Regions from separate parts of the Planococcus antarcticus DSM 14505 genome, predicted to be linked through region 2. Evidence: riboswitches for the same ligand, from Rfam matches in the RefSeq annotation. Region 2 holds a riboswitch; each other region holds the start of a gene.
What was found. A riboswitch is a leader RNA that binds a small molecule or an ion and turns the genes downstream of it on or off. The one in region 2 is predicted to bind lysine.
Positions count from the first base shown of each region.

Region 1: linked by a shared signal. The riboswitch ahead of dapA (4-hydroxy-tetrahydrodipicolinate synthase) and the one ahead of BBH88_RS07370 (aspartate kinase) in region 2 are both predicted to bind lysine.
Region 3: linked by a shared signal. The riboswitch ahead of BBH88_RS06165 (Na+/H+ antiporter NhaC family protein) and the one ahead of BBH88_RS07370 (aspartate kinase) in region 2 are both predicted to bind lysine.

Region 1 is NZ_CP016534.2:3,336,811-3,343,775, reverse strand. Features, by position in the region: gene BBH88_RS16400 (GTP-binding protein) at 1-960, shown strand, start outside; gene rpmG (50S ribosomal protein L33) at 973-1,122, shown strand; gene rpsN (30S ribosomal protein S14) at 1,171-1,440, shown strand; gene BBH88_RS20050 (hypothetical protein) at 1,518-1,637, shown strand; gene BBH88_RS16380 (STAS domain-containing protein) at 1,775-2,629, shown strand; gene dapA (4-hydroxy-tetrahydrodipicolinate synthase) at 2,664-3,554, opposite strand; lysine riboswitch at 3,683-3,861, opposite strand; gene BBH88_RS16370 (class I SAM-dependent methyltransferase) at 3,968-4,579, shown strand; gene ypfJ (KPN_02809 family neutral zinc metallopeptidase) at 4,638-5,483, shown strand; gene BBH88_RS16360 (TraB/GumN family protein) at 5,978-6,965, shown strand, end outside.
Region 2 is NZ_CP016534.2:1,466,213-1,473,177, reverse strand. Features, by position in the region: gene BBH88_RS07375 (succinate dehydrogenase cytochrome b558 subunit) at 1-498, opposite strand, end outside; gene BBH88_RS07370 (aspartate kinase) at 900-2,117, opposite strand; lysine riboswitch at 2,258-2,432, opposite strand; gene uvrC (excinuclease ABC subunit UvrC) at 2,470-4,266, opposite strand; gene trxA (thioredoxin) at 4,321-4,635, opposite strand; gene BBH88_RS07355 (electron transfer flavoprotein subunit alpha/FixB family protein) at 5,064-6,029, opposite strand; gene BBH88_RS07350 (electron transfer flavoprotein subunit beta/FixA family protein) at 6,335-6,965, opposite strand, start outside.
Region 3 is NZ_CP016534.2:1,236,932-1,243,896, forward strand. Features, by position in the region: gene BBH88_RS06150 (DUF72 domain-containing protein) at 382-1,242, shown strand; gene BBH88_RS06155 (sulfite exporter TauE/SafE family protein) at 1,242-2,069, shown strand; gene BBH88_RS06160 (bifunctional metallophosphatase/5'-nucleotidase) at 2,082-3,425, shown strand; lysine riboswitch at 3,497-3,678, shown strand; gene BBH88_RS06165 (Na+/H+ antiporter NhaC family protein) at 3,785-5,359, shown strand; gene BBH88_RS06170 (sodium-dependent transporter) at 5,554-6,965, shown strand, end outside.

The DNA of each region.
Region 1 (6,965 bases), 1.9 Mb from region 2:
GGAGGCTTTTCTCAGACAGAGGAAAAACTGGTCCAAATGCAGAATGGCTGCATCTGCTGTACCTTGAGGGAGGATCTCATGGTGGAGGTTGAGAAGCTGGTGAAACTTGGAGATATCGACTGCATCGTGATCGAATCATCCGGCATCAGCGAACCGTTGCCAGTGGCGCAAACTTTCACATATCAGGACGAAGCGATAGGAATCGATTTGACAAAAATTTGCCGCTTGGATACGTTAGTTACCGTAGTGGATGGTTATGCTTTTTGGAAGGATTTTGCATCTGGAGAGTCGCTGCTGGAAAGAAGCCAAGAGGCGACAGCAGAAGACGTTCGGGAAATTTCGGACTTACTGATCGATCAAATCGAGTTTGCCAATGTCATTCTAGTAAACAAAATGGATTTGGTGACGCCGCAGGAACGAAACCGACTAAAGGGGTTGCTTGCATCACTAAATCCGGATGCGCAGATCATTGAAACCATGAACTCGAAAGTGGCTTTGGACAAAGTAGTAAACACGGGCTTATTCGATTTTGATAAATCGAGCCAAAGCGCCGGCTGGATCAAGGAACTGAACGAAGAGCATATTCCCGAATCCGATGAATATGGCATTGCTTCATTTGTCTACCGGAGCAAAAAACCGTTCCATCCAGAACGGCTGATGGAATGGATATTGGAATGGCCAGTGGAAGTTGTTCGTGCCAAAGGCTTTTTGTGGCTTGCAACAAGAACTGAAGCGGCGGTTTTATTGTCACAGGCCGGGCCATCGCTTGGCATTGAGCATGCAGGCCAATGGGATCTGGAAAATGGCGTTAAAATGACCGAGTTGGTGATGATTGGCATTGACATGGACCAAGCAGGTATAGTCAAAGAGCTGGATCAGTGTTTGCTGACAGATGAAGAAGAGACACAGGATTGGACAACATTCCATGATCCACTGCCAGGATTTCAATTACTTTCTTGAGGAGGAAAAACGATGAGAGTCAATATAACATTAGCATGCACAGAAACCGGGGACCGAAATTACAACACAACGAAAAATAAGCGGACAAACCCGGAACGCATTGAATTGAAAAAATACAGTCCACGTCTCAAGAAGGTCACGATTCACCGTGAGACGAAATAATTTTTTGTGAAATATAAATCGTAATAATTACTTTTAGGAGGTAGAAGAATGGCTAAAAAATCAAAAGTTGCACGTCATAAAAAGCAGCAGGCAATGGTTGAACGATATGCAGAACTGCGTCAGGAACTGAAAGAAAAAGGTGACTTTCAGGCATTGGCAAATTTGCCGAAAGATTCATCTCCAGTCCGTTTAAATAATCGCTGCGGTGTGACAGGGAGACCACGCGGCTTTATGCGCAAGTTCGGCATGTCGCGGATCGTTTTTAGGGATTTGGCGCATAAAGGCCAGATTCCCGGTGTTAAAAAGGCCAGTTGGTAGAGCGATCTTTCATGTCTTTTCTTTCTAAAAAATTTAAAAGAATGGAAACTGTCGACTAGCAGCACATTCCCATCACGGTGAGCAGTGGTGTTGCGGCTTATGAATCTGGAGATAATGTGGAAAGTTTGTTGTCGCTTGCTCATGGTTTTCTCTACAAAGCTAAGGCTAGTAGCAGAAATTGCGTCATTGGAAACTAATACAGAACTGCACCGTACATCCGTCTTTGAGGCGGATGTATTTTTTTGCGGAAAAACGGTAAATAAACCCATTACAATCCTCGGTTCAAAGGCTATAATAAAGGCATAAAAAAATATCTTTGCCTTTGGAGGTTCTGATGGAAAAATACAATCGATTGCTGGGTGAACGGGTGATAGCAGATAAGGCATTAGTTGCTCAGTTAATTCATGAAGAAGCGGTCAAACACACTCCCCTTGAGCAATTGCTAGAGCATAAGGAATTAGTGGAGGTCGTCAAAGCAGCCAGAGCCGATTTTGTGGAATTGCTTGGAGAATCCATCATCAATAGCTGTGACGAGGAAAAAGTGCTTGCAGGTATCGCAGCTTGGGGAGAAGCGACAGGGAACTTCTTTTTTGAAAACAATATGGCATTGGATGATGCTATGGCGGAAACCTCGCTTTACCGCAAACACATCGGAAAAATCATTAAGACAGAAGCGATTCATAAAAAAATGGACCTTCCGCTTCTTTTTAATGTCATGGAGTTTTTCCATTCATTGCTGGATCATGCAGTATATTCGTATACAAATACTTACACGGGTTCGTATCAGCGGAAATTGAAATCGGCAAGAAAGGAATTTCTTGAACTGTCAGCACCGGTCGTCCCTGTCAGTGATCAGATTGCCATTTTGCCGTTAGTAGGCAGTATTGAAATTGACCGTGCCCGCTATATTCTGGAGAAGACACTGCTATCCGCCAATCAGCTGAAAATCAAGATGCTCATTGTAGATCTGTCGGGAGTGGTACGGGTAGACTCGATGGTGGCGGAACAAATTATCAAAATTGTCCAGTCGCTGAAGCTAGTTGGGGTACGGTCCATTCTGACTGGCATCCGACCCGAAATCGCCAGAACGTTGGCTGAAATTGGCGTCGATTTAAAAGACCTAGAAATTGGCGGCAGCTTAAAGCGGGTTTTGGAACAGATGAAAGATAACGAATTTAAAAAACGTTGAAGCCCGAGGGCTTCAACGTTTTTTTGTGATGAACTTAGTTAGTAACAGCCTCTGAATGCAGATCTGGCAATGATTTACGCAATGCTGAGGCTTCTTCTTCGGTCAATGAAAGCATCGGCAAGCGTACACCACCTACCTGGACACCGGTCATGTTGAGCGCTGCTTTGACCGGAGACGGATTTGGCGCAGCGAACAATGCTTTCATGGTCGGCAATAAACGTCTATGGATAGCCGCTGCTGTTTTTACGTCACCTGTTTTAAAGCTAGTAATCATGTCCTGCATAGCGCTGCCGATAATATGTGCAGACACTGAGACGATACCAGTTCCGCCGATTGACAGCATCGGTAAAGTCAGACTGTCATCACCGCTGTAGACAGAAAAAGATGCCGCTGTTTTTTCAATGATTTCTGCAGTTGCATCTAAGTCGCCGCTCGCTTCTTTGACAGAAACAATGTTGTCAATCTTGGACAGGCGGATAATCGTCGCTGGGGACATAGTGACCACGCTGCGCCCTGGAATATTGTAAAGCATGACTGGCAGACGTGTAGACTGGGCAATTGCCTGGAAATGTTGGAACATACCTTCCTGTGACGGCTTGTTGTAATAAGGAGTGACCAACATGACGCCGTCAACGCCAGATTCTTCCGCTTGTCTCGTCAATGAAATGGATGCGCGCGTATTGTTTGAGCCGGTCCCTGCGATGACTGGGATTCTGCCGGCGACGATGTTGACGGTAAACTGGAACAACTCTACTTTTTCATCTGTTGATAAAGTCGGAGATTCACCTGTTGTTCCCGCGATGACAAGGGCATCTGAACCGTTCGCTATCAAATGCTCTATCAGTTTCTGAGTTGCCGGAAAGTCAATTTCTCCATGTTGATCGAATGGTGTTACCATTGCTGTAATTACTTGGCCGAAATTCATAAAAAACACACCCTTTTCTAATTTTTGTCGAAGCTTAGAGGTGAGGGGCCAGTCAGGAATGAACAAAAAAAGCAGCAACGAGGGGTCCCGTTGCTGCAGTAGAAACAATGTTTACCATTCGTTCCTGTGCATCAGATAGCCCTCCATATAGTTTCCTATATGACAGTCCTGCATTTGTTGAATGCAGACCCAGCGAACAGAAATATGAGATTTCCGCCACTTCGGCAAATCCCCCTTTCGGCAAACGTCAATGGATCTCATTGTCCTCGTTTTGCGTACTGGTGGTTTTTGCGCCTCTATCCTACTCCATGAAAGCTGGAGCAAGAAATATTTAATTAGCTGTACTATAACAAATTTCCCTGTCAATTACAAGATAGAGAATGTAAAATCTTACGAAAAAGGAGTGATCCGGGATGAACGAGCAGACCTATGAATACCAGTTGAACATCGTAACAGAGGGAAACCAGCAGGGCTTCACGGATTCTTTGCACCATAACCGATACGAACCGACACCCTATGAGCTGCTGGACAAGCTATTCCAGAATTATAGCCTGTCCTCTGGAGACAGACTGGTGGATGTGGGATGTGGAAAAGGTCGCTTAAACTTTTATGTGCATCATTTATTTGGTGCAAAAAGTGCAGGTATCGAAATGAATCCAGTGTTCTACACCGAAGCTCTCGAAAATAAAAAACGATATTTGAAAAAGCATGCTGCTGCGGAGTCTAGCATTAACTTTTATAATTGCTTGGCACAGGAATATTCGATCGTAGCACAAGACACTATATTTTATTTTTTTAACCCTTTTTCCGTGGAGATCTTTATTGCTTTTATCAATAAAATTTTAATCTCAGTCGAAACAAACTCACGGAAAGTAGAAGTGATCCTGTTTTTTGCCTCACAGGAATACAGCGACTTTTTGGAAACTAGCACCGTTTTTCAATTGATAAAAGAAATCCAACTGCCCGATTTCCATAAAAATCCGCGCGAACGATTTTTAATTTATCGTCTGCCTAAAATGGATTAGAACTAGGACGATAACGGGTATGTTTACAATAAAAACAGTTGCGAAACGAGGAACCTTTATGGAATGGAAAGACAGAAAAGCCAGTAGAAACGTTGAAGACAGAAGAGGGAAAGGTGGTGTAATAGTAGCAGGAGGCGGCATCGGCAGTATTTTGATTGTGCTGTTAGTAGCATTTTTAGGCGGTGACCCGGGTGTCATTCTTGATCAATCAAATGGATCATCAGTGTCGACTTCAAACCAGCTGTACGAGTCAACAGCGCAAGAAGAAGAGTTGGCTGAATTTGTTTCAGTCGTTTTGGCTGATACCGAACAGGCCTGGACGGAAGTATTCGAAGAAGAAGGAATGGAATATGTCGAGCCGACATTGGTGCTTTACAGCGGAAGTGTTGAGTCTGCATGTGGGACGGCAGGTGCAGCCGTCGGTCCATTTTATTGTCCAGGCGACTACAAACTTTATATTGATTTGAGTTTTTACAATGAACTACACACCCAATTTCAAGCACCAGGCGATTTTGCTATGGCCTATGTAGTGGCACACGAAGTCGGACACCACGTCCAGAATCTTCTTGGTGTCATGGAAGAAGTGCAGCCTCTCCGCAACCAACTAAGCGAAGAAGAATACAATAAAGTGCAAGTTCGCTTGGAACTGCAAGCTGATTATTTATGGGGTGTTTGGGCAAATCATGCACAAGGCATGGGCTATCTAGAAGAAGGCGACCTAGAAGAAGCACTGACAGCGGCAAGTGCTGTAGGAGACGACACCATTCAACAACGTGCGCGTGGTTACGTAGTACCCGAAAGTTTTACACACGGCAGTTCCGAACAACGCCAAAGATGGTTCAAAAAAGGCTTTAAGGCCGGCAATTTAAAAGAAGGCGACACATTTAAAGCGACTGATTTGTGAGTGTAAATATTGAACTGAAGAGTTAGCTATTTAACTATAATATTTGAAAAAGACGAGGAAATCTTTTCAAGCGAACACTTTGATCAACAAGAAGTGAACGCGTATCTGGTGTGATAGAACAAAGCTAGCATAGCGATACAAGAGAAGACAATTTTTTCGTCGTCTTTCACTCTTTCTTTTAAGTGTTTTCAAATGACTAATTGTTAAGATGTGGAGTAAACCAACGGAGACTCCAAGGGAGCAGCGAAGCAACATGGAAAGAAATCCACTCGGGCGTAAAGCCCGAGTTAGTTCGGTGCAAGCCCGCAGGAAAGCGGAGTTGGTTTGCGGAACGTCTTTTAAAACTATTAATTCACCTTACATAGAAATCACTTTTTCAAATGCGATTAAAAGGGTGGAGCATTGATATTTTTGCTGATGTGATTCATTATATAAAATAGACAGTCTTTTCATGTGAGGTGAAAAGAAATATAGTTCTGTGAAGGAAGTACAGCATGATGGATGACAATATCACACGCATAGAATACAACGGCAAAGAATTGATCCTAATCGGTACGGCACATGTTTCTAAAGCTAGTGCAGAGCAGGTTAAAGCTGTTATCGAAGCAGAGCAGCCGGATTCAGTGTGCATCGAACTCGATGCGCAGCGCTATGAATCGGTTACGCAAGGCAGCAAATGGAAAGAGACAGATATTTTCAAAGTGATCAAAGACAAAAAAGCTAGCTTGCTTTTGATGAACTTGGCGATTTCTTCTTTTCAAAATCGACTCGCAGATCAGTTCGGGATTAAACCCGGACAAGAAATGATTCAAGGAATCGCGTCTGCTAAAGAGGCAGGAGCAGAACTCGTGCTGGCGGACCGCAATATCCAAGTGACGTTTTCGCGTATTTGGGGCAATATCGGCTTTATGGGAAAAGCACAGTTGTTGACATCTGTATTCTTCAGCATTTTCAGCAAAGAAACCATTTCAGAAGAAGATTTGGAAAAGATGAAATCACAAGATACGTTGAACGCGGTAATGGACGACTTTACACAAGCCTTTCCTAAACTAAAAGAGCCGCTTATTGATGAACGAGACCAGTATTTAGCGCAAAAAATAAAAAATGCGCCTGGAAAAAAAATCGTTGCGGTTCTTGGAGCAGCTCATGTGCCAGGCATTATCAAAGAAGTTCATAACGAACACGATTTAGCGAAGTTGTCGGAAGTTCCGCCAAAATCAAAATGGCCGAAAATCATCGGCTGGGCAATTCCGCTGGCGTTGGTCGCAATGATTGCCATTACTTTCATGAATAATCCGGCAGCCGGTATCGACCAAACCATTAGCTGGATCCTATGGACAGCCTGTCTTGGCGCTATTGGCGCTGCTGTAGCTTTTGGTCATCCATTAGCAATACTGACAGCTTTCGTCGGCGGACCAATCGGGGCACTGCACCCCCTTTTGGCTGCAGGCTGGTTTTCCGGGCTTGCGCAAGCCTACATTC
Region 2 (6,965 bases):
AAGGAAAGACCAAAGTCCATTTGCAAAGTGGAAAGTTGCTGCTAGAACACCAACGATGTAGAATGCCATCATCCAAGGATTATCCAGGATATTTGCCATCATGTTGAAATCAGCTTCAGCAGCTGCTCCGATTGCGACCTGGAATCTTGTTTCAAAGATGTGCCAAGCGATGAAGACTACCAGGAAGACTCCCGTATAGCGCTGTGCAACAAACAACATATTGCGCATATAGCTATAATGCCCAGGATTGTTCTTCGAAGTAAACGCTATGTATAGGCCATAGAACGCGTGGTACATAATCGGCAAGTAAATGACAAATATCTCCAGGAAAATAACGAATGGAAGATTCGCTAAAAAGTGAGATGCAGTATTAAATGCCTCTTCTCCTTGTGTAGCAAAATGGTTGACGATTAAGTGCTGTGTTAAGAATATGCCAATAGGAATAATTCCCAACAATGAGTGCAGCCTACGCATTAAAAATTCACGATTGTTATTCAAAATTTTACCCCCCTCAAAACATTAATTGGCAGCGTCCAGAGCAGGCAATATATTGCAAAAGCAACTGAAGCCGCACACCATCATGATACAATAATATGACATATTTATTGTACTCCCACCCTCTTGGAGCGTCAAGGCAACGAAACTCTTTTAAACAGATAGTTACCAAGCATTTAGAGGGTACGGGACGCCCTATCACTAGCAAAACACATTGGAATGTAACCGTTTTAATAGAATCTTACTAAAAAGCGATTCTCTAATTGAGAATCGCTTTTTATGTCTAAACTGTCCTATTCTACTGCCGCATGTATTATTGTAATATTGCCATTGAGAATTTGAACGTTTTGTGAATATTTTCACGAACCGTCATTTTAACTGTAGATGAGCATTCCTCAGCTTAGCTAAACTTCAGAAAGTCCGTACGCCTCGTGCAACGCATTTGCCGACTTGTTCATATCTACTTCCGGCACAACCACCGAAATTTTAATCTCTGAGGTACTGACCATTTTCACTTGAATCTCTTCACTTCTTAGTACATCGAACATCCGTGCCGCTACTCCAGGATTCGATACCATGCCAGAGCCGACAATCGACACTTTCGACAAACCTACTTCAACATTCAGCGACAAGAAGCCAATTTCTTCTTTGGCTTCTATCAAGACACGGCGTGTTTCTTCAAGGCTTTCCTGGCTGATGGAAAAAGACACGGATGGTGGAAATTCATCGCTAATGCTTTGGACGATAATGTCTACGTCTATCTGATGTTCAGCAAGCTTTGTAAAAATATTAGCCAAGGATCCGTTAAATGGCTTTTTATAGGTTACGGTTACACGTGCGATTCCTGTTTCAAACGCGACGCCTCTGACGATTAAGTTTTTCTCCACAGTGATCACCTCTTGTATGATTGTGCCAGGCTCATCTGAATAACTCGCTCTGACGGATAATGGAACATGATTGTTTTTTGCAAACTCGACCGCCCGTGGGTGCAAGACACCCGCACCCAAATTAGCGAGTTCCAGCATTTCATCATAAGAAATTTGTTGTAGCTTGCGAGCACCTGTGACATGTCGTGGATCGGATGTATAGACGCCGTTGACATCTGTGTAGATCTCACATTTCTCCGCTTTCAAAGCAGCGGCAAGCGCAACAGCCGTCGTATCGGATCCGCCCCTGCCAAGCGTTGTGATATTGCCAATTTTATCGACTCCTTGAAAGCCAGCAACAACGCAAAAATAGCCATTTTCTAGTACACGTTCAAGGCGCTCGGTATGGATCTTTTCGATACGGGCATTGCGCGGCACGGATTCAGTTTCAATTCCCGCCTGCCAGCCGGTAAAAGACAATGCTTCATGACCTAGCTTTTTAAAAGCCATTGCCAATAAAGAAATGGTGACTTGCTCCCCAGTTGCTAGTAACATATCCATTTCTCGCTTTGGTGGCTCTGAAGAAATTTCTCCTGCTAGTCCGAGCAGGGTGTCAGTCGTCTTGCCCATTGCCGAAACAACAATGACGACGCGTTTCCTCTGTTCTTTTTCACGAATGGCCCTCTTCGCTACACTAATGATTTTTTCTGGAGTCGCGACAGACGTCCCTCCAAACTTCATGACGATCGTTTTCATTCCATTCACTCCCACATTCAGTATGTGGCCCTCAAAATGGCTGACCATGATGCCTTAAAGACAACATAGCCAGACACAAAAAGAGGTGGTTTACCGCAACCGCGGCAAACCACCTCTTTTGTCATGCACGAAAAACGCCCATGTGAGATAGCCCTCCAGAGATTGACTCTGACAGCTCTGCACCTCTTAAATGCAGAACCAGCATGCGCTATAGCAGTTACAGGCACACTTCGGCGACCGCCCCTTTCACCATTCGTCTCAGATTCTGCAAATCTCCGAATGCTTACTATTGACGTTCGCACCTCTATCATCACTTTTCCAAGTGATCTAAATATTCTTTTACAATAACATGTTATGATTCGCTTGGCAATATATCCTCTGCAAAATATTGTTCAATGGTCAACGCCAGAGCTTTAGGCATGCCGGCCTGTTTGATTTCTTCTACTGAAGCTTCTTTGATTTTTTTGACAGATCCGAAATGCTTTAACAGCTGCTGTTTCCGCTTCGGCCCCACTCCTTCAAGTCCGTCAAGCGCCGATTGAATCGAGTTTTTGCCGCGCAGCTGACGATGGAAGGTTATAACAAAGCGGTGCACTTCATCCTGAATCCGCTGCAACAAGTAAAAAGCTTCACTGGTCCGCTTCAGCGGCACAATTTCAGCCGGAGACCCATATAGCAATTGAGAAGTTTGGTGTTTTGCGTCTTTTGCAAGACCGGCAATCGGAATTGATAATCCCAGTTCATCTTCAAGGATTTCACGCGCTGATTCCATCTGTCCTTTGCCGCCATCAATGACGATTAGGTCAGGCAAAGGCAAGCCATCTTTTAAGACACGCGAGTAACGCCGACGGATAACCTCACGCATTGCCGCATAATCATCAGGCTTGGAAGCATTCCGCGTTTTGTATTTACGGTAATCTTTTTTGGAAGGCTTGCCGTCAATGAACGTAATCATCGCAGACACTGCATCGGCTCCCTGAATGTGCGAGTTATCGAAAGCTTCGATGCGCAACGGTGTTTCGATGTTCATCGCTTCACCCAAGTCTGCACATGCTCCAATCGTCCGTTCTTCCTGCCGCTCCAATAACTGAAATTTTTCCTTAATGGCGATATCAGCATTTTTCTTTGCCAACGCCACCAGGTCCTTTTTCTTTCCGCGCTGTGGAACCAGCACACGCACCCCGAGCCACTCTTTCAGCATATCAGGGTCATCCGCTTCCGGTAGCAGAATTTCACTTGGTTTTACATGGTTGGCTTTTTCATAAAACTGACCGAGATAAGTTAAAAATTCCTCTTCCGGATCTCGGTACAGTGGAAACAGCGAGACGTCACGTTCTATTAATTTGCCTTGGCGCACAAAAAACACTTGCACGCACATCCAGCCTTTGTCGACTGCATAAGCAAAAACGTCACGGTTGGTAAAATCGTTCATCGCCATTTTCTGTTTTTCCATAACAGTCTCAATCATTGAGATTTGATCACGGTATTCCTTAGCCCGTTCAAATTCCAGGTTTTCGGATGCTTGCGACATCTTTTCGACCAATTGATGCTTTACTTCACGGAATCCGCCGTTAAGAAATTTTGTGATGCCGTCGATTAGTTCCTTATAAGTCTCTTTTTCAACCGGCTTAACACAAGGTGCCAGACATTGACCCAGGTGGTAATACAGGCAAACTCGGTCAGGCATCGTGTGACATTTTCGCAACGGATATAGACGGTCCAGTAATTTTTTTGTCTCTGCTGCAGCGTATGCATTCGGATAAGGGCCAAAATATTTTCCTTTATCTTTTTTGACCTGTCTGGTCGTAATCAGCTTCGGATGGCGCTCTCCTGTGATCTTCAGATATGGGTAGCTTTTATCATCCTTCAGCATAATGTTATATTTCGGATCGTATTTCTTGATCAAATTCAATTCGAGAATTAGCGCTTCTTTATCAGAAGACGTGACGATATACTCAAAATCCTCGATTTCATTGACCAAACGCTGTGTTTTTGTGTCGTGACTGCCCGTAAAATAAGAACGCACGCGGTTTTTGAGAACTTTCGCCTTTCCGACATAAATAACGGTATTTTGGCGATCTTTCATCAAATAACAACCTGGTTGATCAGGCAATATTGCCAGTTTGTGTTGAATCAATTCGTTAGCCATTTTTTATCTCACCCTATTAAAAAACCGGGTACCATCACTGGACCCGGTTAAGAATTATGCGTGTTTTTCAACCATTTCAGCTAATGCTTCTTTTGGTCTGAAACCAACCACTTTATCAACTGTCTCTCCGTCTTTTAGAAATAACAAAGTCGGAATTGACATAATGCCGTAATTTCCAGCAGTTTCCTGGTTTTGATCGACATCAACTTTTACGATTTTAACTTTATCGCTCATTTCAGCATCTAACTCTTCCAGCACTGGAGCGATCATTTTACATGGTCCGCACCAAGTTGCCCAAAAATCTACTAAAACGAGTCCTTCTGATACTTCTTGTGAAAAGTTCTGATCTGTACCGTGTACGATTGCCATGAATAATTCCTCCTTATGATTAAACCAAACTATATACAGAGTATAACATGCGTTAAAAACACTAGCCATTTTTTTGCCTACTCCCCAAGTACCCGTTAGGTAGTGGCGTTAAACGGATATTAGCATGCTTTTCGTTTCGGTGAACGCTCTCTCATCTTTAGTCAAGTAGCGTTTTTGTAGATGCTCAGGTGAAAAGAATAGGCAAGGAGCTTAAACTGGTGCTTTCCGTTTTGGCGCTCGCTTCCTGCGGGGTCTCAGTTGTTTCACTATTCCGCAGGAGTCGTCCTGCACTTCAAGCAACCGGCAAGATGAAAACAAAACGAGTCAAGACCTACTAAAAACTACAAATTAAAAACAGGCGAAGAAAATGTGTAATCTCTCTCCACCTGTTTAAGTTTAACAATTTAGCGATTAGACGTTTCTTACCATTACATTACTTTCTTAAATTCTTCTGTCAGCATTGGAATAACTTCGAACAAGTCTCCGACAATGCCGTAATCTGCTACTTTGAAGATGTTTGCCTCTGGATCTTTGTTGATCGCTACGATTACTTTCGAGTTGGACATACCAGCCATATGCTGGATTGCTCCAGAAATACCAGCTGCGATATACAGGTCAGGCGTTACGACTTTACCTGTCTGTCCGATTTGAAGAGAATAATCGCAATAATCCGCGTCACAAGCTCCACGGGATGCACCAACAGCACCGCCAAGAAGATTCGCCAATTCGTGCAATTGCTCGAATCCATCTGCACTCTTAACGCCACGTCCTCCGGCTACAATAACTTTCGCTTCAGAAAGATCGACGCCTTCAGCTGATTTGCGTACTACATTTTTGATGATCGTACGCAGATTCGTGATGTCTACCGACAACGAGCTAACATCGCCGGAACGTTCCTGTTTTTCGAGAGGCGCAATATTGTTCGCGCGCACAGTAATAAAATCGATGCCTTCTTTAAGTTTCACTTTTTCAAATGCTTTACCAGAGAAAATCGGACGGATGAAAACTGCATCAGCGCCTTCGCCTTCAATATCCGTTACATCCGAAATCAGTCCAGCCTGTAATTTAGAAGCGATTTTCGGTGCTAAGTCTTTACCAACTGCTGTATGGCCAAAGACAAGGCCTTCTGGGCTTTCCTGCTCAACAACTGCCATAAATGCCTGGCCATAGCCATCAGATGTGTATGATTTCAAGTGCGGATGCTCAACCGTTATAACACGGTCTGCACCATATGCGATCAATTCAGCGCCAAAATCAGCAACCGAATCCCCGAGTAAAACTCCTACTACTTCTCCGCCGCCAGAAATTTTCTTGGCAGCCGCAATTGCTTCAAATGAGACATTACGCAAAGAGCCTTCACGTGTTTCGCCTAAAACTAATACTTTTTTCGCCATGGTCTGCTTACCCCCTAAGTAGATGTGAAAAATATATGGTATGTTTATTCTCGTTTAGTTAATTGGAAGTGCCCAGCTCTTCGGGTCATAAGTCAACCCAGCTTTGCGGCAAAAATTGACCGCTTTGCTGATCTGTCTTATGCCTGTCAGAGCTGAACGGGCACCTTCGCTTTTCTTTGTCCAGGCTCCGGTGCCCAGCTCTTCGGGTCATAAGTCAACCCAGCTTTGCGGCAAAAATTGACCGCTTTGCTGGTCTGTCTTATGCCTGTCAGAGCTGAACGGGCACCTTCGCTTTTCTTTTTTAATCAGATAACTTTTGCTTCGTTGCGCAGTAGGCCAACCAGTTCTGTTACCTGGTTAGAGATGTCGCCTTCAAGAATACGACCAGCTGCTTTTTTCGGCGGCAGGTAAATTTCGATTGTTTCTGTTTTCGCCTCTACATCGTCTTCTTCGATATCCAAATCGTCCAATTCCAATTCTTCAAGCGGCTTTTTCTTCGCTTTCATGATTCCTGGAAGTGATGGGTAACGCGGCTCGTTTAAGCCCTGCTGAGCCGTTACAAGTAGCGGCAATGACGTTTCCAATTCTTCCGCATCTCCTTCGATATCACGGATGATTGTTACTTTTTCGCCTTCAATGCTCAAGCTAGTGATGGTCGTCACATAGTTGATGCCAAGTAAATCAGCAACTCGGGGTCCGACTTGTCCAGATCCACCGTCAATTGCAACGTTACCAGCTAAAATCAAATCAGCTTCTTTGTCTTTCAAATATTCAGCCAGTATGTACGCAGAAGTAAACTGGTCCATTTCTTCAATATCGTCTTCTGTATTAATCAATACAGCTTTGTCAGCACCCATTGCAAGCGCTGTGCGCAGCTGTTTCTCTGCTTCATCACTACCAATTGTGACGACTGTCACTTCGCCGCCGTGTGCATCA
Region 3 (6,965 bases), 230 kb from region 2:
AAAAGAATGGAATGGAGGAACAGTTATTTAAATTTTATTACTGATGCCTCTCGGTATTTCTTAAGAATTTATTAACAGGCTTACACTTTTATCAGAACACAACATTTAATTTCTCTTTTTATTAAGCAACTAGCTTAGCATCGGCACGTTTACGGGCTGGGCAGAGCGATAAGACGGGTGATCTTTCCGGCTTATCGTGTGAGTCAAGCCTTAAGATGCCGCTGCGGCAAATAAGTGATTCTCAAAATCGACTTATAAAAGTAAAGCTGTTATGAAAATAGGACTTCGAAATCTCAATAGCTTGAAAGAATCTCTCTTTAAAAAAGACGTTCTATTTTTTCTATGCTATCATAAAATAATAACTAAAATGGAGGCGGGACGATGATTTATGTAGGATTGACGGGTTGGGGAGACCATCCGGATGTCTATAGCCCAGGCTCAAAGAAAACAGAAAAATTGATTGATTACAGCGCACATTTTCCGATTGTCGAACTGGATTCCTCTTTTTATGCGGTTCAACCTGAACGGAATATCCGGAAATGGATTGCCGAAACGCCTGAACAGTTCCAATTCGTGGTGAAAGCTTATCAGGGAATGACGGGACATCAACGTGGAGAAAATCCATTTGAGTCGCGTGACGACATGTTCGAATCATTTTGTAAATCCGTGCGGCCATTGAAAGAAGAAGGCAAGCTCGCAATGGTACTATTGCAATTTCCGCCATGGTTTGATTGCCAGAAAGAGAACGTCGAACAACTTCGGGAAATTACTGGACGTTTGACTGAATTTGACTTGGCGATAGAGTTTCGTCACCAGTCCTGGTATGCCAATGGGATGAGAGAAAAAACGCTGGATTTTCTGCGAGACAATAACCTGATTCATTCGGTCTGTGACGAACCTCAGGCAGGAGATGGCTCGATTCCGCTGGTACCCGTATCTTCGAGGGGAAATAAGGTGCTAGTGCGCATTCATGGGCGCAATGTCCATGGATGGCTGAATCCGGGACATGGGCAAAATTGGCGTGAAGTCCGTTACTTGTATGACTACAACAATGAAGAACTCGAGGAAATCAGCCATGCAGTCGAGTCATTGGCCGATACTACTGAGAATGTCTATGTTATCTTTAATAACAATTCAGGGGGCCATGCAGCAGGTGATGCGAAGGAGTTCCAGAAAATGAATGGATTATCCTTTGATGGGCTTTCGCCAAAGCAGATGGATTTATTTGAAGGAGGATTTTAATGATTTTCTTAATCATGGCGTTTGTCGGTGTGATTTCCGGTATCGTAGGCGCTTTGATAGGACTGGGTGGAGGAGTCATACTGGTCCCGGCCTTGCTGTTTTTAGGCACAAGTTTCGCATTTTTTCCTGAGCTTTCCCCGCAAAAAATTGTTGGCTTATCCGTTATCATGATGATTTTCACAGGACTTTCTTCCACTTTAGCCTATATGAAAGTTCGGACAGTCGATTATAAAAGTGGCCTTATATTCTTTGCGGGAAGCGCGCCGGGAACGGTGATTGGCGCTTTTGTCAATAAAAACCTGGATCTGCCTTCATTCAATCTATACTTTGGTATTCTTCTCGTTTTTCTATCCTTGCTTTTGATGATGCGTGATCACCTGAAGGCTGTTCACTGGTTTGTTGATAATGGGCGCAAGACGACGTTTACGGACAATGAGGACAAGCAATACATTTACGGCTATCCCATTTGGTTTGCGTTGATACTGACATTTTTTGTTGGATTTGCTTCAGGACTGTTCGGTATAGGTGGGGGATCGATTATTGTGCCAGCCATGATTCTCTTATTCTTGTTTCCTCCTCACGTGGCGATTGGTACATCGATGTTCATGGTTTTTTTATCGGCTCTTGTCAATTCGGTCACTCACATTGCATTGGGTCATGTACCATGGATTTATACGATTGCAGTTATTCCAGGTGCATACATCGGTGCAAAAATTGGAGCAAGGTTAAACAAACGCCTCGATTCGGAAATGTTGGTGACGATTTTACGGATTGTGCTCCTGGTTCTAGGACTGCGATCAATTTACGAAGGAATATTCAGTTCTTAAAGAGGTGTTTTTATGAACAAAACCATTCATATTTATCATACAAATGATTTGCATAGCCATTTCACAAACTGGCCCCGTATCAAGTCTTTTTTAGCTGAACGGAAAAGATGGCATGAAGAAGAAGGAGATGTCTGTTTGATACTGGACATTGGCGACCACGTGGATCGTTCGCATCCCTATACAGAAGGCACTGCCGGCAAAGGCAATGTTCAGCTGTTGAACGAAGCGGAATACGATGCAGTGACAATTGGTAATAATGAAGGCATCACGCTGTCAAAAGATGAATTGGATGATTTGTACGTCCAGGCTGATTTTAAAGTTGTGGTGTCAAATTTATTCGATTTGGAAGGCAATCGGCCAGACTGGGCAAAACCTTATCACATCATCCACGCAAAAAACGGAATGCGTATCGGTTTGGTAGGAGCGACTGCTGAATTTACTCCTTTTTACCGTAAGCTGGGCTGGCAAATCACCGATGCGAAACAGTCAATCATTCAGGCAGTAGAAGAAATAAAAGAAGAGACAGATTTGATCGTCTGTTTGTCGCATCTTGGTATCAAAGAAGACGAGCTTTTGGTGGACCTCTGCCCGCAAATCAATATTATTTTAGGCGCTCATACGCATCATGTATTCCATGATGGGAAATGGCAAGGGGATACACTGCTTGGAGCTGCCGGCAAATTTGGATTCTATGTTGGACACATCGCTGTAGAAAACGCATTTGAAAAATCTTCGGCACAGTTGATTGAGACTTCCCGATTACATGAAGTGGAACAAGGATTCGATGAATTTCTGGTTGAGCAAGGGAAAATACAAATGGAAGAGTTAATTTTTCACAGCACAAAGGTCTTGAAAGCGGAATGGTTTAAGGATTCGGAGTTGGGAACTTTATTTGGTAGGGCGATGCTGGAGTTTGCAGAAGCAGATTGTGCCTTATTCAATGCGGGAATTTTCATGGAAGACATGCCTGAAGGTTGTCTGACTCGTTACGATTTTCACAAGATGCTGCCTCATCCAATCAACCCTTGCCTGGTCGAGTTAAGCGGTGCAGAATTAAAGGAGATATACCTGCAATCCTTGAACGCAGAATGGCCACAGCTCGAACTCAAGGGTATGGGATTCCGGGGAGTCGTGTTCGGCAAGATGCTTCATTTGAATATGGAAATCATTGATCACCGATTTTATATCAATGGACAACTGGCGGTGCATGACCAGATTTACCGGTTGATCACATTAGATATGCTGACGTTTGGCTATTTTTTCCCAAGCCTGAAACGGGCTGCTAAGACATACTTTATGCCAGAGTTTCTTCGGGATGTCTTCAGTGGATATTTTCATAGTAAAGCCTTGAAGTAGAAGAAATGTTCAGAGTATACCGGCAGTTGATTTTGAGCTGATTTTGGGCTATGCTAACAAGGAAATATATATTGGTGGGTAGAGGCTGCAGAACTAATCAGTAAGATGCGCGAGTTTGACCGCGTGGAACGCATCTGAAAGGAAGTTTTGCCGAAATCGATTTTCTGAGGTCTAGGGAGATGGATTGGGGTCATTCTGAACAAGAATGTCACTGTCATTTAAGTAGAAGCTTAAATGGAGAGCTACAGGGTTGTTTGACGTTTTAACGCACAGACGAATTGTAGAAGGCTGACTTATCCAACTGGAGAAGTCAGTTTTTTTTCTCGTTTTTCACCCATCAAAAAAGAGGAGGAATTTTTATGGAAAATACGATTTTTTCGATTTTGCCGCCGATCATTGCAATCGTTATGGTGCTCTTAACGCGCCGTGTGCTATTGTCACTGGGCACCGGTATTGTTGCAGCAGCTATTATCCTGACATGGTTTGCGCCGCTTGAAGCTTTACAGGAGCTTGTGACATCATTTGCTATTATTTTTTGGAACGAAGGCTTCAATGCTTACAATGTCTTTATCATTCTTTTTCTGTTATTGCTAGGCATTATTACAGCATTCGTTAGTTTGTCGGGAGGCGGCCACGCTTTCGCTGAATGGGCTTCGACTCGTATCAAGTCAAGAACAGGGGCAAAAGTTCTGACAGTCGTTCTTGGAATGATTATCTTTATCGATGATTATTTCAACGCCTTGACAGTGGGGCAAGTAGCGCGCCCAATTACGGACCGTTACAAAGTTTCACGTGCCAAGCTTGCTTACTTTATCGATTCCACTGCCGCACCTGTCTGTGTAGTATCTCCGGTATCAAGCTGGGGTGCAGCCATCATTGGCATCATTGCAACCATCCTGGCCAGCCAGACCTTCGTTGAGTATTCCGCGCTGGAAGCTTTCCTATGGATGGCACCAATGAATTTCTATGTAGTCGCTTCGCTAGCTATCGTCTTTTTTGTCGCTATCCGCGATGTCGATTTTGGTGAAATGAAGAAGCACGAAGTGCTTGCGATTACTGAGGGGCAACTTTTTGATCCTAAAAAAACAATTCCAGGTGAAATGAAAGAAGAGTTTCCAACCCATTCACATGGCCATGTTAGAGATTTATTGCTGCCGATTTTATTATTGATTGTTGGTACAGTAGGGGCAATGATTTGGACCGGCTATCGGAATGCGGATCAAGTATTCGATATTTGGTTGATTTTCGAAAACACTGACGTGCCATCTTCATTATTAACAGGTGGTGTGTTAGGGGCATTGATGTCAATTATCCTTTACGTTACGCAAATGAAGAAAAATAAAACAGCTAATGTAGGATGGATTGGCAAAGGCATCTGGGCAGGCATCAAATCAATGATGGGCGCTGTGTTGATTCTAATTTTTGCCTGGTCATTGACTTCATTGATCGGATCCCTTGAAACGGGGGCTTACTTGGCAAATGTCGTTTCTGAAGGCAATGTACCGACATCTATTTTGCCGGTTCTATTGTTCGTCTTAGCCGGCATCATGGCTTTCTCTACAGGAACGTCATGGGGATCATTTGGTATCCTTTTACCGATTTCAGGAACGATCATGATTGAAGCCGATCCATCCTTGTTGTTGCCTGCATTGTCAGCTGTTTTAGCAGGAGCGGTATTCGGGGATCATTGTTCACCGATTTCCGATACGACGATTCTATCGTCCACTGGAGCGGGAAGCAATCATATGGATCATGTCTTAACACAAATTCCATATGCGTTGACGGCTGCGGGTATTGCAGCGATAGGGTATATTGTCATAGGCTTTACTGGTTCACTGCTAATCTCTTTAGGGGTGGTTGTAGCGGTCCTGACGGTACTTTTCATTGTCTGGTCAAAGCGGACAACTATTATTGAAAAACAGCAAAATGCATAATAGAAACAAGGCAGGGAAGCTTATTCTCTGCCTTTTTACTTTTGTGGCAATAGTTTTTTAAAAATATATTGCGAATTCATCTTTACTTTGGCAAAGCCTCTCGGTATACTATTTTTAGATTAACTAATAATCTGAAAATAAACAAAATTCCTATTTTTATGTAAAATGAATGGGAAAAAAAAGGGGGAAGAGAGATGGAACGTTCGCAATGGGGTACACGTGCTGGCTTTATAATGGCCGCCGTCGGCTCTGCAATTGGATTAGGGAACATTTGGAGATTTCCTTATGTGGCCTATGAGAATGGTGGAGGAGCATTTTTTATACCGTACTTATTCGCTCTGTTGACAGCAGGGATACCAATTCTTATTTTGGAATTCACCATCGGACATAAATACCGGGGATCGGCGCCATTGTCATTCTTCAGAATGAGCGGCAAGAAAGCAGAATGGATTGGATGGTGGGCAGTATTTGTCTCCTTTGTCATATCTGTCTATTACGCGGTTATTATTGCTTGGGCAATGCGCTACACGATTTTTTCTTTCAACCAAGCGTGGGGAGAAGATACAGAAGGATTTTTATTTAATGATTTCTTACAGCTAAATGCGGTACCGGGACAAACAGGGGAAATTGTCTGGGGAATCTTTATACCATTAGCGCTAGTTTGGATTATTACATTAGGGATACTACTTGCAGGTGTTAAAAAAGGAATTGAGATGGCCAATCGGATTTTCATTCCAACATTGGTAGTTATTTTCCTTATTGTTGTTGTCCGTGCATTGACATTGGACGGCGCGATGGTGGGCTTGGATGCATTTTTCCGACCGAATTTTGACGCCATTATGGATCCGTCGGTTTGGGTCGCCGCCTACGGACATATTTTCTTTAGTCTGTCTGTAGCTTTTGCGATAATGATCACTTATTCCAGCTATCTTCCAAAAAAATCGGATATTACGAATAATGCATTTATCACTGGATTTGCAAACTCTAGTTTTGAGCTTCTGGCAGGGATTGGAGTTTTCGCGGCACTTGGATTTATGGCTAACCAAGCTGGAGTTCCAGTTTCTGAAGTGGCTACCGCTGGTGTCGGTTTGGCATTTGTGGTATTTCCACAAATCATTAACGAATTTCCAGGATTTAACGGATTTTTCGGAGTCTTATTCTTCTTGTCCTTAACTTTGGCAGGTTTGACTTCATTGATGTCAATCACTGAAACATATGTTGCGGGAATTTCTGAGAAATTTGGACTCTCCCGTACGAAAGCAGTTGCTTTTGGTGGTGGACTGGCAGCATTGATTTCAATTTTATTTGCTACTCAAGGCGGATTATTCTTCTTAGATCTTGCTGATTACTATATTAACCAATTTGGTGTAGCTGCAGTCGGGCTTGTCGAAGTTGTTATGGTAGTTTGGGTTTTGCGAAAAGCAGATACTCTTCAAAGTCATGCAAACAGTATTTCCGATATTCATCTCGGTGCATGGTGGAAGGTCAGCTTGGGAGTTATAACGCCAATCGTCTTAGGTTATATGATGTTTGGTTTGTTGAAACTGAATATCCTTAAGGAATTCGACAATGAAACAGGAAACTATGAAGGCTATAGTGACATGTT